DNA from 3 places in the Pantoea sp. X-Soil-TKNS-1279 genome. Region 3 is predicted to be linked to each of the others. Evidence: predicted binding sites of a transcription regulator. Region 3 holds the regulator's gene; each other region holds the start of a gene.
What was found. The regulator sigma-54, encoded in region 3, starts transcription at its own class of promoters, with help from an activator protein. The targets are predictions, from matches to a motif close to GTTGGCACANNTTTCGCTNT.
Positions count from the first base shown of each region.

Region 1: the regulator sigma-54 is predicted to act here: its motif matches at 4,070-4,089, upstream of glnA (glutamate--ammonia ligase).
Region 2: the regulator sigma-54 is predicted to act here: its motif matches at 2,848-2,867, upstream of hypA (hydrogenase maturation nickel metallochaperone HypA).

Region 1 covers NZ_AP035948.1:4,270,447-4,276,332, reverse strand. Annotated here, with positions in the region: gene glnG (nitrogen regulation protein NR(I)) at 1-1,196, opposite strand, end outside; gene glnL (nitrogen regulation protein NR(II)) at 1,204-2,253, opposite strand; gene glnA (glutamate--ammonia ligase) at 2,514-3,923, opposite strand; gene typA (ribosome-dependent GTPase TypA) at 4,368-5,886, shown strand, end outside.
Region 2 covers NZ_AP035949.1:146,916-152,801, forward strand. Annotated here, with positions in the region: gene hycC (formate hydrogenlyase subunit 3) at 1-1,544, opposite strand, end outside; gene AC6I8N_RS20900 (4Fe-4S dicluster domain-containing protein) at 1,541-2,146, opposite strand; gene hycA (formate hydrogenlyase regulator HycA) at 2,236-2,691, opposite strand; gene hypA (hydrogenase maturation nickel metallochaperone HypA) at 2,897-3,259, shown strand; gene hypB (hydrogenase nickel incorporation protein HypB) at 3,252-4,103, shown strand; gene AC6I8N_RS20920 (HypC/HybG/HupF family hydrogenase formation chaperone) at 4,094-4,351, shown strand; gene hypD (hydrogenase formation protein HypD) at 4,351-5,481, shown strand; gene hypE (hydrogenase expression/formation protein HypE) at 5,468-5,886, shown strand, end outside.
Region 3 covers NZ_AP035948.1:571,373-577,258, forward strand. Annotated here, with positions in the region: gene mtgA (monofunctional biosynthetic peptidoglycan transglycosylase) at 469-1,191, shown strand; gene npr (PTS phosphocarrier protein NPr) at 1,197-1,469, opposite strand; gene rapZ (RNase adapter RapZ) at 1,466-2,320, opposite strand; gene ptsN (PTS IIA-like nitrogen regulatory protein PtsN) at 2,373-2,855, opposite strand; gene hpf (ribosome hibernation promoting factor) at 3,030-3,317, opposite strand; gene rpoN (RNA polymerase factor sigma-54) at 3,339-4,772, opposite strand; gene lptB (LPS export ABC transporter ATP-binding protein) at 4,821-5,546, opposite strand; gene lptA (lipopolysaccharide ABC transporter substrate-binding protein LptA) at 5,552-5,886, opposite strand, start outside.

The sequences.
Region 1 (5,886 bases), 610 kb from region 3:
GGCAGCGACTGCACCGGACTTTCCGGCGTACTGGATTCAAACAGTTCAGCGGGCAGATCCTGAATCAGTACTTCCTGGCCCGCAGCCATCACGGTCAGCCAGCGACAGGTATTTTCCAGCTGGCGCACGTTACCGGACCAATGCAAACGCGTCAGCGCCGCTTCGGTTTCCGGGTGCAAAATTTTCGCCTCTACACCCAGTTCGCGTGCAGCAACTTGCAGGAAGTAGCGGGCCAGGCGCGGAATATCTTCACGACGTTCACGCAGCGGTGGCAGATGAACACGAATTACGTTGAGACGATGGAATAAGTCTTCACGGAATTTGCCTTCCTGTACGCGCATTTCCAGGTTTTGGTGGGTTGCGGCGATGATACGCACATCCACTTTAACTGGCGCATAACCGCCAACACGGTAGAACTGACCATCGGCCAGCACGCGCAGCAGGCGGGTTTGCACGTCGAGCGGCATATCGCCGATCTCATCAAGGAACAGCGTACCACCATCAGCTTGCTCAAAACGTCCCTGACGAATCTGATTGGCACCGGTAAATGCGCCTTTCTCATGACCAAACAGCTCAGACTCAATCAAATCTTTGGGAATCGCCGCCATGTTCAGCGCGATAAAGGGGGCTTTAGCGCGCGGGCTATGGCGATGCAGGGCATGCGCCACCAGTTCTTTACCGGTCCCGGATTCACCGTTAATCAGCACGCTGATAGAAGAACGCGACAGACGGCCAATAATGCGAAACACATCCTGCATCGCTGGCGCTTCACCGATAATATCGGTCGTCGGGCCGCTTACCGGTTGATTGCGCGGCTGCTGCTGCTCCTGATAGTGGCTGATGGCGCGTTCTACCAACGCGACCGCTTCATCAATATCAAATGGCTTTGGCAGGTAATCAAAAGCACCCTGCTGATAAGCACTGACGGCGGCATCCAGATCGGAGTGCGCCGTCATAATGATGACCGGCAGCATCGGATGGCGCTGTTTGATTTGTTTCAGCAATGCCAATCCGTCCATGCCTGGCATACGAATATCTGACAGTAAAACATCTGGGGTTTTGGTCGAGAGCGCTTCCAGCACCTCGTTGCCGCTGTCAAACGTTGCACAGCTCAAACCGGCTCCAGTGAGCGCACGTTCAAGCACCCAGCGGATGGAGCTATCGTCATCGACGATCCAGACTATCCCTCGTTGCATAGAAACCTCACTGGCGAATAGGCAGGTAAACCGAGAATTCGGTGTGACCAGGCCAACTGTTAAATTCTATTTTTCCTGAATGCTGATCGATCAGACTGCGGGCAATCGACAGACCTAAACCGGTGCCGCCTTCGCGCCCACTCACCATCGGATAGAACAGCGTATCCTGCAGTTGAGCCGGAATGCCTGGGCCGTCATCTTCAATATCAATGCGTGCCACCAGGCGATATCGCACACCATGCAGCGTTAACTGGAACGCGGTGCGGGTGCGGATAATAATTGTGCCGCCTTCTTCACCCAACGCCTGAAGCGCGTTGCGTACTACATTCAGCAGAACTTGTTCGATTTGATCCGGGTCGTGTGGCAACTCCGGCAGGCTGGGGTCGTAATCACGCACCAGCGAAACGTTATCCGGCAACTCCATCGACACCAGATTGACCACGCGTTCAGCCACCTGATGAATGCTTTGAGTGACATGCAAACCAGGCTGCTGAGGGCCAAGCAAACGATCTACCAGATTTCTCAGTCGATCGGCTTGCTCAATAATGACCTTGGTATATTCATTCAGCGAAGGGTCGGGTAGGGCGCGAGATAGTAATTGCGCGGCACCACGCAAACCCCCCAGCGGGTTTTTAATTTCATGTGCCAGACCACGTACTAAATCGCGGGCGGCGACCTGCTGAGCATGCTGAATTTGTTCCTGACTGAGGCGGCGTTGATTATCCATCGGCGCCATTTCCAGCAAAATTAAGCCATCAGGCAGACGTTGCGCCGTGAGCGACATAATATGCGCGCGGCCATCCACCACTAAGGTCACTTCGCTGTCTGTAAAGCCCTGGCCGGCCTCAAGACTCTCGCGCATAACCTCAATATTCAGCGAAAAATAGCCGGTTAATTCAGGTAACGGCGTGCCAAATAATTTCCGTGAACTCTGCGCCAGTAATTGCTGTGCCGCCGGATTGGCGTAATGAATAACTAATTCATTATCAACCAGCAAAATACTGTTTATCAGGGAGTTGAGAATCTGCCCCGCATCGGGCAGCGTGCCAGTTGCCATACAGCGTTCCTCTGCACTAATTTAGTGCATTATAGCCTTTGGTTGTAAAAACCGTAATTTGAACGATGAATTCGTGGAGAAAAAAGCCCATCCGAAGATGGGCTGAAAGTTTCCACGGCAACAAAAAATCTTCAGCGTCTTTCGTGCCGCAGCCGCGTTGGCTGCCCTCACTCACCCGGGTCACTGAGCTATCTCAGCTCCCCGGGATCCATTCGGCTGCCGCCTTGCTGCAACACGAAATCCGCGGAATATTTAATTAATTACACGCTGTAGTACAGCTCGAACTCTACCGGGTGCGGAGTCATGCGAACGCGGTCGTTTTCAGACTTACGCAGTTCGATGTACGCGTCGATAGCGTCGTCGGTGAACACGCCACCACGGGTCAGGAACTCGCGGTCTTCGTTCAGGCAGTTCAGCGCTTCTTCCAGTGAACCAGCCACTTTTGGAATCTCAGCTTCTTCTTCCGGCGGCAGGTCATACAGGTTTTTGTCCATTGCATCGCCCGGGTGGATCTTGTTGATGATGCCGTCGAGGCCAGCCATCAGCAGCGCGGTGAATGCCAGGTACGGGTTAGCAGCCGGGTCCGGGAAGCGCGCTTCAATACGACGTGCTTTCGGGCTGGCAACAACCGGGATACGGATTGAAGCAGAACGGTTACGGGCAGAGTAAGCCAGCATTACCGGAGCTTCGTAGCCTGGGACCAGACGCTTGTAAGAGTTGGTGGTCGGGTTAGCCAGGGCGTTGATGGCTTTAGCGTGCTTGATGATACCGCCGATGTAGAACAGAGCAGTTTCAGACAGGCCGCCGTATTTGTCGCCAGAGAACAGGTTCACGCCGCCTTTAGACAGAGACATGTGGCAGTGCATACCTGAACCGTTGTCACCGAACATCGGCTTCGGCATGAAGGTTGCAGTTTTGCCGTAAGCGTGAGCAACGTTGTGAACAACGTATTTGTAGATCTGAATTTCGTCAGCTTTTTTGGTCATGGTGTTGAAGCGGGTTGCCACTTCGTTCTGACCAGCAGTTGCCACTTCGTGGTGATGAGCTTCAACCACCAGACCCATCTGCTCCATGGTCAGACACATAGCAGAACGGATGTCCTGAGCTGAGTCAACCGGCGGAACCGGGAAGTAACCACCTTTGATGGCCGGACGGTGGCCTTTGTTGCCGCCTTCGTATTCTTTACCGGTGTTCCATGCTGCTTCGATATCGTCGATAGCAACGTGTGAACCAGAAGTTGAAGAACCGAAACGGATGTCATCGAACAGGAAGAATTCCGGCTCAGGTCCGAACAGAACGGTATCAGCGATACCAGAAGAACGCAGGAAGTCTTCTGCGCGCTTGGCGATAGAACGCGGGTCGCGATCGTAGCCCTGCATGGTGCCTGGCTCAAGGATGTCACAACGGATGATCAGCGTCGGATCTTCGAAGAACGGGTCCAGAACGGCAGTGGTTGCGTCCGGCATCAGTACCATGTCTGATTCGTTAATGCCTTTCCAGCCACCGATGGAGGAGCCATCGAACATTTTGCCTTCTTCGAAGAAGTCAGCGTTAACCTGGTGAGCAGGGATAGTAACGTGCTGTTCTTTACCTTTGGTATCGGTAAAACGCAGGTCAACAAACTTAACTTCGTGCTCGTTCATCATCGAGAGAACGTGTTCAGCGGACATACTCAACTCTCCTGGAAATTGTCATTGTCGTCGTGGTGAGAGAACTTCGTTGCCTGGAATGTGTCATGGGTTCTGACATCTCCTAACCAAAGATCTCGGCAAGCTCTTCAACCGTTGTGCAACTGTCGTTTTCGCTTGAGAATACCAAAGCGAATTCTGTGCCAACTTTATTACAGCGGATAAAATCGTGCTGTGATGCGCCCTGTCGTGAGTCGGTGACTGCACCAGGATGGATTTGATGCACCGATATGGTGCCTTTATGGCAAATAAAAGCACCATTTCAGTGCAAAATGCCATCGCAGTGCAGATTAATGCACCGCAATTGGTGCTAAAAACCAGCGCTGTAAGAAACTTTAGGCGAAATCTGTGATCATGTTCAGTCTTCCGCTTAATCCGTGTACAATAGCGCGTTATTTCTATTTCTATAATGCCTGAGGCAAAGCTGTGACCGAAAATTTGCGTAACATCGCCATCATCGCGCACGTTGACCACGGTAAGACCACCCTGGTTGATAAACTGCTGCAACAGTCCGGTACTTTTGACGCCCGTACCGAAGCGACTGAGCGCGTAATGGACTCCAACGATTTGGAGAAAGAGCGTGGAATCACCATCCTCGCGAAAAACACCGCCATCAAATGGAATGACTATCGTATCAACATCGTTGATACCCCGGGACACGCCGACTTCGGTGGTGAAGTTGAGCGCGTGATGTCCATGGTGGACTCGGTGCTGCTGGTTGTCGATGCGATGGATGGCCCGATGCCGCAAACTCGCTTCGTAACCAAAAAAGCCTTTGCTCACGGCCTGAAGCCGATTGTTGTTATCAACAAAGTTGACCGTCCTGGCGCGCGTCCGGACTGGGTGGTTGACCAGGTATTTGACCTGTTCGTTAACCTTGATGCGACTGACGAACAGCTGGACTTCCCGATCATTTACGCTTCTGCGCTGAATGGTATCGCAGGTCTGGATCACAACGACATGGCCGACGACATGACCCCGCTGTATCAGGCGATTGTTGACCGTGTTTCTCCGCCGCAGGTTGAAGTAGAAGCGCCGTTGCAGATGCAGATCTCTCAGCTGGACTACAACAACTACCTGGGTGTTATCGGTATCGGCCGCATCAAACGCGGTAAAGTGAAGCCGAACCAGCAAGTTACGATCATCGACAGCGAAGGCAAAACCCGTAACGGTAAAGTCGGTAAAGTGCTGGGCCACCTCGGTCTGGAACGTATCGAAAGCGACCTGGCAGAAGCGGGCGACATCATCGCGATCACCGGTCTTGGTGAGCTGAACATCTCTGACACCATCTGTGATCCGCAGAATGTGGAAGCGCTGCCAGCCCTGAGCGTGGACGAGCCGACAGTAACCATGTTCTTCAACGTCAACACCTCACCGTTCTGCGGTAAAGAAGGTAAGTACGTGACCTCGCGCCAGATTCTGGAGCGTCTGAACAAAGAACTGGTACACAACGTTGCGCTGCGCGTTGAAGAAACCGCTGATGCTGACGCCTTCCGCGTTTCAGGTCGTGGTGAACTGCACCTGTCCGTACTGATCGAAAACATGCGTCGTGAAGGCTACGAGCTGGCGGTATCCCGTCCGAAAGTAATCTTCCGTGAGTTCGAAGGCCGTAAACAAGAGCCGTTCGAAAACGTTACCCTCGACATCGAAGAAACCCACCAGGGTTCTGTGATGATGGCGATGGGTGAGCGTAAAGGCGACATGAAAAACATGGATCCAGATGGTAAAGGCCGTGTGCGCCTTGACTACGTGATCCCAAGCCGTGGCCTGATCGGCTTCCGTAACGAATTCATGACCATGACTTCAGGTACCGGTCTGCTGTACTCCACCTTCAGTCACTACGACGACGTGCGTCCGGGCGAAGTGGGTCAGCGTCAGAACGGCGTACTGATCTCTAACGGTCAGGGTAAAGCGGTAGCCTTCGCCCTGTTCGGTTTGCAGGATC
Region 2 (5,886 bases), on a different replicon from region 3:
AGCAACAGCACAGGCAGCAGTGGCGTCATAATCAGCAGCAGGGCGATCAGCGGTTGCGATACCAGCGTCTGCGCGGTGTTGAGCGGGAGTGGGATGGCATGTTGCAGCAACGGCAGCAACCAGGGAGTAGCGACACCGGCAATCACGCAACCCAACGCCAGCAGAACGACGGTGATATTCATCAGGCCGGGCGGGTTGGCGGCCTGTTCGGCCTCCGGGCTGCGGGGTGCGCCGAGGAAGGTGACGCCATAGACCTTGGCCATACACATCACCGCCAACGCGCCAGTGATCGCCAGTCCAACCGCCAGCAGCGGCCCAAGGACACGCGCGATAAAGGAAGCCTGGTTGCCTAACTGGAAGAATGACTGATAGATCACCCATTCACCGGCAAAGCCATTAAGCGGCGGCAAGGCGGCCATCGCCATCAAACCCACCAGCATCGCCAACGAAATCAGCGGCATACGCTTGCCAATCCCGCCCAGTTTCTCAATGTCGTGCTGACCAGTGCGGAACCACACCGCGCCAGCGCCGAGGAACAGCGTGGTTTTAAACAGGCTGTGATTAAACAGATGGTAGAGGCCACCGATCATCCCCAACGCCACCAGCGCCGGTTGGTGCAGCGCAATCCCGATAAAGCCGCAACCCACGCCCAGCAGGATAATGCCGATGTTTTCCAGCGAGTGATAAGCCAGCAGGCGGTTGATGTTGTGTTCCATCAGGGCGTACAGCCCGCCGGTAAAGGCGGTCACCATACCGAGCACCACCACCAGCCCCCCCCACCACAGCGGCAACATGTCGGCGAGCAGTGAAACGCTGATCATGCCGTACAACCCTACCTTCAGCACTACGGCGGAAAACAGCGCTGCGGCCGGAGCCGGGGCATTGGCATGCGCCTGGGGTACCCAGCCGTGCAGCGGAATAATGCCCGCCAGCAGACCAAAGCCGAGCAAACTTAACAGCAACACCAGCGGAGAGAGCGCCGCTCCCTGGAGCGCCAGGCGTAATCCGTCAAAACTCAGCGTGCCAAACTGCTGCCACAGCAACCAACAGGCGGCGACCAGCAGAAGCGTGCCAAGGCGACCCAGTGCAAACCAGAGTTGACCGGATTTACGACAGCCGGTGAGGAAGTAGCCTGCCAGCGCGACAATTTCGGCCATCGCTACCAGGGTGGCGAGGTTAGCGGCGAGCAGAGCAACAGCCGCGGCGGCGAGGATCAGATTGACCAGCAAACCGTTGGCTTTAACCTGAGAATGCCGATGCCAGCTTACGTTAAACAGGCAGATAAACAGGCCGCAGAGTGACACTGTCACTAACCATATGCTGTTAAAGCTATTCAGTTGTAGCTGCCAACGCCACAGCGTCAGGATGGCGCTGAATCCGAGCAGGCCCTGGACGCTGGCTGCCAGCAGCAACGCACAACTTATCGCGCCACCGATACCGGCAACAACGCCACTGACGGGCCGGTTAAACGCGGTGATGCCCGCCAGTAACGCACTGAGCATCAGACCGGCCAGTGCCCAGTGGATCAGAAAAAAAACATTCATTTACGTGCCTCTGGCTGGCTGAACAGGCTTAAATCACCCAGCGCACCCGCCAGCGTGAGTTCACGCTTGCGTTTGCTGGCTTTGGCGATATCGGTGTTGTCGATCAGTTGCAGCGCTTTCGTCGGACAGGTGCGCACGCAGGCTGGACCCTGCTCATCGAAGCTGCACAGATCACATTTCATCGCGACAGCACGAATGCCAGGAACCCAGTCCAGCAGCGAACTAACGCGCAGGGGATCGGCAGGGGCGGCGGGCGCTTTGGGGCTGTTGACGTCTGCCGGGATGTGTAACGGGCGGCTGCCGGAAAATTCGATAGCCCCAAACGGGCAGGCGATGCCGCACAGTTTGCAGCTGACGCACAGGTTAGCGTTCAGCTGTACCGCGCCATCCACACGGTTAATGGCATTCACCGGGCAGACGCTGGCACAAGGGGCGTCTTCGCAGTGGCGGCACAACTGCGGGGCGGATTCGTCCCGGTTGCGCATCACCTTTAAACGCGGCATCGACTGTAAACCCTGTTGCCGGTGCGTCTCCGCGCAGGCCGCTTCACAGGTATGGCAACCAATGCATAATGTTGAATCAGCGATTACAAAACGGTTCACCAACGGATTCCTCTGGTGACTGTCGTCATTAATGACGAAATCATGCCGATAACCTGTCGCTTCGACAGTTTTCGACACCCTCAACCTCTTCACGCCACGGCGGCTTGTTGTAGCCGTTCCATCGACACCGGGGTGTTTTCATGGACCGCCAGATAGAGGCTGTCGTAAATCGGCTGAATTAGTTCCAGATAGTGGGTAAGTACTTTCTCGCGATCGCGATTGCTGAAGGCATTGTCGATGCAACCGTCATTATCGATATTGGCATGACCAATCAATATCTTATCGCTGTCATCCGGCAGCGCGAGAAAGTACTCGATACGGTGATTGTTAAAGCCTTCGCCTGGCTGAATATGAATGACGAAGTGTTCAAATAAGAAGAAGCGCAAGTCATCCCCAGGTGAGCAGGAGATGGTGTGGTGCAGTTTGGCTTTTGACAGGGTTATCCCCTGAACTAAGGCGTTGCCGTATTGTTTCCACTGTGCCTGCAAGCGTTGATGCTTATCAGCGATGTAGGCTGCTTTGTCACTCAGTTCCCTAATATCCATTATTAAATCACTCTGTTTGTGCGGATATTCCCCTAAGGCACATTTCGTGCCATGTTTTTAACCTATTGAATTTTATGATTAATCTATAAATCCCCGTTGCAAAAAAACCGTCAGTGACATGTCATTTCGTCATCTTTGACATCGACACGCCGCCGCGCTGGCACCGTCTTTGCATTAGCAGCCCTCAGTGAACCCAGGAGGCAGCATGCACGAAATTACCCTCTGTCAACGCGCAGTCGAACTGATCGATAACCATGCCCGGCAACATGGCGCACGCCGTGTCACTGCGGTCTGGCTGGAGGTCGGGGCGTTTTCTTGCGTGGAGACCAGCGCGATGCAGTTCTGCTTTGAACTGACGTGCCGGGGCACCCTGGCTGAAGGGTGTGAACTTCATCTTCATCAGCAGGAGGCGGAGTGCTGGTGTCACGATTGCCAGCAATACATCACGCTGCTTACGCAGCGCGTCAGACGGTGCCCGCAATGTGGCGGTCATCAACTGCGCATCGTGGCGGATGATGGCGTGCAAATTAAGCGGCTGGAAATCGATCAGGAGATCAATCATGTGTAGTAGCTGTGGTTGCGGTGAAGGCAACCTGTATATCGAAGGCGATGAGCGTAACCCGCATTCGGCGTTTCGCAGCGCCCCGTTTGCGCCGGCACCACGTCGGGTGCCGCGGATTTCTGGCATAAACCTCAGTGAGCATGGCGATCTGCATTATGGGCACGGCGTGGCCGAAGCCCATGCACCGGGTATCAGCCAGCGTAAGATGCTGGAGCTGGAGCTTGATGTGCTGGATAAAAATAATCAGCTGGCGCAGGCGAATCGCGCCGCTTTTACTGCGCAGCGTCAACTGGTGCTGAACCTGGTGTCCAGCCCTGGCTCCGGTAAAACCACCCTGCTGACCGAAACCCTGAAACGGTTACAGGGCAAGGTGTCCTGCGCGGTGATCGAGGGAGATCAGCAGACGGTAAATGATGCCGCACGCATCCGCGCCACGGGCACACCAGCGATTCAGGTGAATACCGGCAAAGGTTGCCATCTGGATGCGCAAATGGTTCAGACGGCGATGCAGCGTCTGCCGCTGGCAGACAACGGGGTGCTGTTTATTGAAAACGTCGGCAACCTGGTGTGTCCGGCGAGTTTTGATTTGGGTGAACGCCACAAAGTTGCGCTGCTCTCGGTGACGGAAGGTGAGGATAAGCCACTAAAATATAAGTATATGTTTGCTGCGGCTTCGCTGATGTTGCTCAACAAAATTGACTTGTTGCCGTATCTGCAATTCGATGTCGACCGTTGTCTGGCCTATGCCCGCGAGGTCAACCCGGATATCCAGATCATGCTGGTTTCTGCCACCAGCGGCGCAGGCATGGAAGCGTGGATTAACTGGCTGGAGAGCGAGCGATGTGCATAGGCATTCCGGGCCAGATTGTTGAGCGCCAGGGTAATGACGCGAAAGTGGATGTGTGTGGCGTGCAGCGCGATGTCAATTTAACGCTGGTGGATGATGCGGCGGTGGGCCAGTGGGTGTTGGTGCACGTTGGCTTTGCCATGAGCATCATTGATGAAGCGGAGGCGCGTGACACCCTCGATGCGCTGCAAAACATGTTCGACATGGAACCTGATGTCGGGGCCTTGCTGTACGGCGAGGAGCGTGGCTGATGCGTTATGTTGATGAATATCGCGATCCCACCCGCGTGATGCAGCTGATTGAAACCCTGAATAAGCGGGCGCCATTGCTGGATTACGATGCACAGCATCCGTTGCAGATTATGGAGGTGTGCGGGGGCCATACCCACGCCATCTTCCGCTTTGGCCTCGATCAGTTGCTGCCGGATAACATCGATTTTATCCACGGTCCGGGCTGTCCGGTATGCGTGTTACCGATGGGGCGCATTGATAGCTGCATTGACATTGCCCGCCATCCTGAAGTGATTTTCTGTACCTTCGGCGACGCCATACGCGTGCCGGGCAGACAGGGATCGCTAATGCAGGCTAAAGCGCAGGGGGCGGATGTACGGGTGGTGTATTCACCGATGGATGCCCTGACGCTGGCGCGTCTGAATCCACACCGTAAGGTGGTGTTTTTCGCTCTCGGCTTTGAAACCACCATGCCCGCCACGGCCATTACGCTGCAACAGGCCAAAGCGCAACAGGTCACCAATTTCTTCTTCTTTTGCCAGCACATTACGCTTATCCCCACCCTGCGCAGCCTGCTGTCGCAGCCGGATAACCGCATCGACGCCTTCCTGGCACCGGGACATGTCAGCATGGTGATCGGCACTGCCGCCTATGAGTTTATCCCCCGCCATTTCCGGCGGCCGCTGGTGGTGGCGGGTTTCGAGCCGATGGATTTGTTGCAGGGCGTGTTGATGTTGGTGGAGCAAAAAATCAAGCAGCAAAGTCGGGTGGAGAATCAATACAAACGTGTGGTGCCGGATGAGGGAAACCTGCTGGCGCAGCAAGCCATGCGCGAGGTTTTTTGCCTCCGAGGGGCGTCTGAATGGCGCGGATTGGGGGTGATTGCGGAATCCGGTGTTCAGTTGACGGAGGCGTATCAATCCTATGATGCGGAGGTCAGGTTCCGGCCACGGCAGCAGCAGGTGAGTGACGACCCGCGCGCACGTTGTGGCGATGTGCTCACCGGGCGTTGTAAACCGCATCAATGTCCGATGTTCGGCAAGGGCTGCAATCCACAAAACGCCTTTGGTGCGCTGATGGTCTCCTCGGAAGGGGCCTGCGCGGCCTGGTATCAGTACAGAAGTCAGGAAGTGAATGATGAAATCAATTGAATTAGCGCATGGCAGTGGCGGCAGAATGATGCAGCAACTGATCGCCGACCTGTTTCTCCAGGCGTTTGACAATCACTGGCTGGCGGAGCAGGAAGATCAGGCGCGACTGGGGTTAAGCGAGCTGACTGGCAAAGGGGACCGGCTGGCATTTTCCACCGACAGCTACGTTATCGATCCGCTGTTTTTCCCTGGCGGGGATATCGGCAAGTTGGCGGTGTGCGGCACGGTCAACGATATTGCCGTCAGTGGTGCGCAGCCGCGCTGGCTTTCCTGTGGTTTTATCCTTGAAGAGGGGCTGCCGTTGGTGACGCTGGAACGCGTGGTGACCAGCATGGCGCAGATGGCCAGAGACGCGGGGGTCAGCATCGTCACCGGCGACACCAAAGTGGTGCCGCGTGGCGCGGT
Region 3 (5,886 bases):
ATCCAAAACGTTTTGGAAACCATCGATAGAAAGTTCCAGATTCAGGTTTTAACGATGGATGTAAACCAAAAAGTAGGCAAATTGCTTAACCAGAATTCGAAGATAGCGCAAAGCCCTTGCGGATAATTTACACATTTTTTTCGGAATGCTCTCAATAATCAATGAGAGGGATCAACCACTGTGAAATTTCAATGTTAAGCATCGTGAACCAATTTGCGTGATATGGATCACATTCAATGAAGTGTCTGTCAACAACTTTTCCGATGAGTATTTAAGCATGGAACCGATTCCTTCATAGCGGAAGTGCTTGATGTATTTGGCTCTATTAAAGCAACGATGGTTGCGCAGGCAATGAATTTGTTCGATAAATCAACTGGTCAGGCAGCGATTCTCCGTATTCGACTATCATCGAATGCTATGGTGACCTTGGTGATTGATTAATACAGGGAACAGGTAAGAGATAATTTGATGGCTAAGAATAAAGGGAAACTTTGGCAACGTGTAAAAGTGTGGATCGCAAAATTTCTTCTCGCCTGGCTGGGTATTTGGCTGGCAGGGATTTTGCTATTTTCCTTCTTGCCGGTGCCTTTTTCCGCAGTGATGGTTGAACGACAGCTGGGTGCCTGGCTGCACGGCAATTTTGGCTATGTGGCGCATTCGGATTGGGTCAGCATGGATGAGATCTCACCGTGGATGGCGCTGGCGGTCATTGCCTCTGAGGATCAAAAATTTCCAGAACACTGGGGATTTGACGTTGCCGCGATTCAGTCGGTGCTGGATAACGACGGTGATGAACGGATGCGTGGTGCTTCGACGCTATCGCAACAAACCGCGAAAAACCTGTTTTTGTGGGATGGACGCAGTTGGGTTCGTAAAGGGCTGGAAGCGGGATTGACGGTAGGAATCGAAACGGTCTGGACCAAGCGACGCATTCTTACGGTCTATCTGAATATCGCCGAATTTGGCAACGGTGTGTTTGGGGTAGAAGAGGCATCCCAGCGCTATTTTCACAAACCCGCCAGTCGCCTGACTATGGCAGAAGCGGCGCTGCTGGCGGCGGTATTGCCTAATCCGATCCGTTTTCGCGCCGACGCCCCTTCAGGTTACATCCGTCAGAGACAGCAATGGATTATGCGCCAGATGCGGCAACTGGGTGGGGAAGGTTTCCTTAACCGCTACAAATTGCACTGAAGCGGTTAATCCTCATCAAAACCGGCTTCAAACAATTCAATTACCGCTGCCAGCGCCTGGGTTTCTTCCGGGCCGCTGGCTTCAATCTCAATATGGCCGCCTTTGGCGGAATCCAGCATCAGCAGCGCAATTACGCTGCTGGCTTCCGCTTCCGTTCCTGCTTCATTACGCAGCAGCACTTCTGCGTCGAAACTTTGCACCAGTTCAAATAACTTCATCGCCGGGCGCGCATGCATGCCCAATTTATTACGAATCTCAACGGTTTGCTTCACGGTCATGATTTGCGTTTTTCCAGGGTGCGATGACGGGATTGCACATTTTTACCGCGCGAACGGAAATAGTCGGCCAGTTGTTCGGCGATATAGACCGAACGATGTTTACCACCGGTACAACCGATTGCGACAGTGAGATAGCTACGATTATTGGTTTCCAGCATGGGGAGCCACAATTCAAGGTAGCTGCGTGTCTGATAGATAAAGTTGTGCACTTCAGTATGCCGGTCGAGGAACGCGGCCACCGGGCGATCAAGGCCGGTCATCGGACGCAGTTTTGGGTCCCAGTGTGGGTTAGGCAGAAAACGCACATCAAACACATAATCGGCATCAATCGGAATGCCATGCTTGAAGCCAAAGGATTCAAACACCATCGTCAGCTCGCGTTCGCGTTTACCCAGCAGACGGGTGCGAAGCATTTCAGCCAACTCATGCACCGACATCTCGGAGGTATCAATGATCAGGTCAGCCCGTGAACGCAGTGGTTCAAGCAGGTCGCTCTCCTCATCAATCGCGCTTTCCAGTGACAAATTCTTACTGGAGAGTGGATGCAGGCGACGTGTGTCGCTGTAGCGACGGATCAGCGTGTTGCGATCGGCGTCGAGGAACAGCAACTGTGGCGAAAACGAGTCCGGCAGGTTGTTAAGCGCGGTTTCGAAAATCTCCGGTGATTCCGGCATATTGCGCACGTCGATACTGACGGCAGCAGAGATGTTGCGTTCGCTTAAGGTATTGGCCAGTTCTGGCAGCAATACCACTGGCAGGTTATCGACACAGTAAAACCCCATGTCCTCAAGCGCACGCAACGCGACTGATTTTCCTGAGCCTGACCGACCGCTAACGATCATCAGCACCATCACATTTCTCCCGTTTTAAACCGGCGCATTGGCCGGTAAAAGTATCTGTCGCTTAAGGGTGGTCTTCCTGCGCTTCTGTGATAATGGCATAGAGTTCTTCATCGCTCTGCGCAGCGCGCAGACGGCGACAGACGGTTTTATCTGCCAGACGTTTTGCCACCAGCGATAATGTATGCAGATGGGTTTTACACTGGTCTGCGGGCACCAGTAGTGCAAACAGCAGGTCCACAGGCTGGTTATCCACCGCGTCAAAAGCGATAGGTTGATCGAGGCTAATGAACACGCCTACGGCGCGCAGCGTGTCCTCCTCCAGTTTGCCATGTGGAATGGCAATACCATTGCCAATACCGGTACTGCCCATGCGTTCACGGGTGAGGATCGCTTCGAAAAGCGTCTGGTGAGGCAGATTGAGCTGTTTGGCTGCCAGTTCGCTGATTATTTCCAGCGCACGTTTTTTACTCTGGCAGTGTACGCCGCTGCGGGTGCAGTCCAGCGTAAGGACCGAGCTCAATTCCAGTGTCAGATCGTTGTTCATCATCGTTTCACTTGCGAGTTCACATAGCCGCGAGGATCACCCACTTTACCCCTTATCACGGGAAAAATGCAGTGTCTCCTGTTGGCGCTTGCGCAGATGACAAAACGGGGCGGTCAGCCCGCCCCATTCTGTGCTCTGAGTACCGAACCTATCAGTACTCTGCAAGCGTGAAGGTTAGTGTTTTTTCAGTTTATCTTTATGTTTGGTCAACTGACGGGAAAGCTTGTCGATCAATCCGTCAATCGCCGCGTACATGTCTTCCGCTTCCGATGTCGCGTGCAATTCACCGCCGTTCACATGCAGTGTTGCATCAGCAATCTGCGTTACCTTTTCCACTTTCAGAACAATATAGACCTGATTAATGCGATCAAAATAGTGTTCCAATTTGGCAAATTTGCTATTTACAAATTCGCGCAGCGGCTCGGTAATCTCTACATTCAGTCCGGTAAGGTTTATTTGCATAGGTCTTCCTTCTCAATACATTCAAACCAGCTGCTTGCGCTGATTCGAGGGCGGGATGGACAAAGACTCGCGATACTTAGCAACCGTACGGCGGGCCACCATGATGCCCTGTTCAGATAACATGGAGGTCAGTTTGCTGTCGCTCAAGGGTTTTGCGGGATTTTCCGCAGAGATCAATTTTTTCACCAACGCACGAATTGCCGTCGAGGAGGCTTCGCCGCCACCTTCGGTATTCACATGACTGGAGAAAAAATATTTCAGTTCAAAGATGCCACGCGGGCTATGCAAGTACTTCTGCGTGGTAACACGGGAAATGGTGGATTCATGCATATCCACGGCCTGGGCGATATCCGCCAGCACCATCGGACGCATGTACTCCTCGCCCTGTTCAAAAAACGCCTGCTGCTGCTCGACAATACAGCGAGTCACTTTCAGCAGCGTGTCGTTACGGCTCTCCAGGCTCTTAATCAGCCATTTGGCTTCCTGTAAATTGCTGCGGATAAACTGGCTGTCGCTGTCATTACGCGCCGCACCGCCCATCGCAGCGTAGTGCTGATTAATTTTGAGACGCGGTACGCTGTCGGCATTTAGCTCAACTGTCCAGCGGGTGCTGACCTTGCGTACCAGTACATCCGGGATGACATACTCAGGTTCGCTAGTGTTGACCGACTGACCTGGACGCGGATCAAGCGACTGAATCAGCAACATTGCCTCTTTCAGCACATCTTCTTTCAGACGCGTCATGCGCATCAGGCTACGGAAATCGTGATTGGCCAGCAGATCGAGATGATCGCTCACAATCAACCGTGCTTCCGCCAGCATCGGCGTATCGGCGGCATATTGGGACAGCTGCACCAGCAGGCAATCACGCAAATCGCGTGCGCCAACGCCGACCGGATCAAAACGCTGTACGCGTTTCAATACCGCTTCCACTTCTTCCAGCGTCAGTTCTTCATCACCGATGCTGTCGCAAATATCCTGGAGCGTCACGGTGAGATAACCGGTGTCGTCAATGGCATCGACAATCGAAGTCGCAATGGCGCGGTCGGTATCGGTGAACGGTGTCAGCTCAACCTGCCACATCAGATAATCCTGCAACGACTGCGTGGTTTCGCCCTGATAGACCGGCAGCTCATCATCCTGGTAATCGGTACCCGTACCGGAAGGCGTTCCGGCGGTGTAGATTTCATCCCAGGTTGCATCGAGCGGCAGCTCTTCCGGCATGTCCTTCTGTTCCAGAGCCTCGCGGGTGTCGAGGGCTTCGCTTTCCTGATATTCGCGTGCGTCTACTTCTTCATGGAGTTCTGATTGTTCGAGCAATGGGTTGCTTTCCAGCGCCAGTTGTAATTCCTGCTGGAGTTCAAGCGTAGAGAGTTGCAGCAAGCGAATTGCCTGCTGCAACTGGGGTGTCATCGCCAGCTGTTGGCTGAGCCTGAGTTGCAAACCTTGCTTCATAATCCGGATTGAATTTCCTAAGCAAACGTCGGAGGTTCCGACACCTTATCAGAGTCTGAACTCTTCGCCCAAATAAACACGCTTAACCTGCTCATCTGCAAGTATTTCATCGGGTGTGCCGTGAGCAATCAGATGCCCCTGGCTGACGATGTAAGCGCGTTCACAAACGGCAAGGGTTTCGCGTACGTTGTGGTCGGTAATCAGCACACCCAACCCACTGTCGCGCAGATGTTCAATGATCTTCTTGATATCAATGACGGAAATTGGGTCAACACCGGCAAATGGTTCATCCAGCAGGATAAACTTAGGATTGGCAGCCAGCGCGCGGGCAATCTCGACACGACGGCGTTCACCGCCGGAGAGTGCCTGACCCATGCTGTCACGCAGGTGTTCGATGTGGAACTCTTCCATCAGTTCGTTGGCTCGATCCTGACGCTGCTCTTCGCTGAGATCGTCACGGATCTGCAATACGGCCATCAGGTTGTCGTAAACGCTGAGGCGACGGAAAATCGAGGCTTCCTGCGGCAGATAACCAATGCCGCGACGTGCACGCGCATGTAGCGGCAGAATGCTGATGTCTTCATCATCAATCACAATACGACCGGCATCGCGCGGCACGATCCCGACCACCATGTAAAAGGTGGTGGTTTTACCGGCCCCGTTGGGGCCAAGCAATCCGACAATTTCACCGGATTTAACTTGCAGGCTAACGTCTTCTACCACGCGGCGGCCTTTGTAGGCTTTCGCCAGGTTTTCAGCGATCAGTGTGGCCATAGAAATTAGTTACTCTTCTTTTGGCTCTGGGATGAACCGTTTTTGTCCTGCAACTGCGACGGCACCAGCACGGTGGTCACGCGTTTGCTCTGGCCCTGACTGTAGGCCTGCATTTTCTGTTCTTTCACCAGATAGGTGATGCGATCGCCTTTGATATTGCTATCCAACTGTTCAATGTAGGCGTTACCCGTCAGCTCAACAAAGTCATTCGCCAGTTCATAGTGCAATTTGGCCGCATGACCCTGTACCGGCTTACCGTTGTCCTGCATCTGATAAAAGGTTGCCGGGTTGCCCCAGGCATCAACGATGGTTTTTTTGCTGTCACCACCCGGGCGAGTGA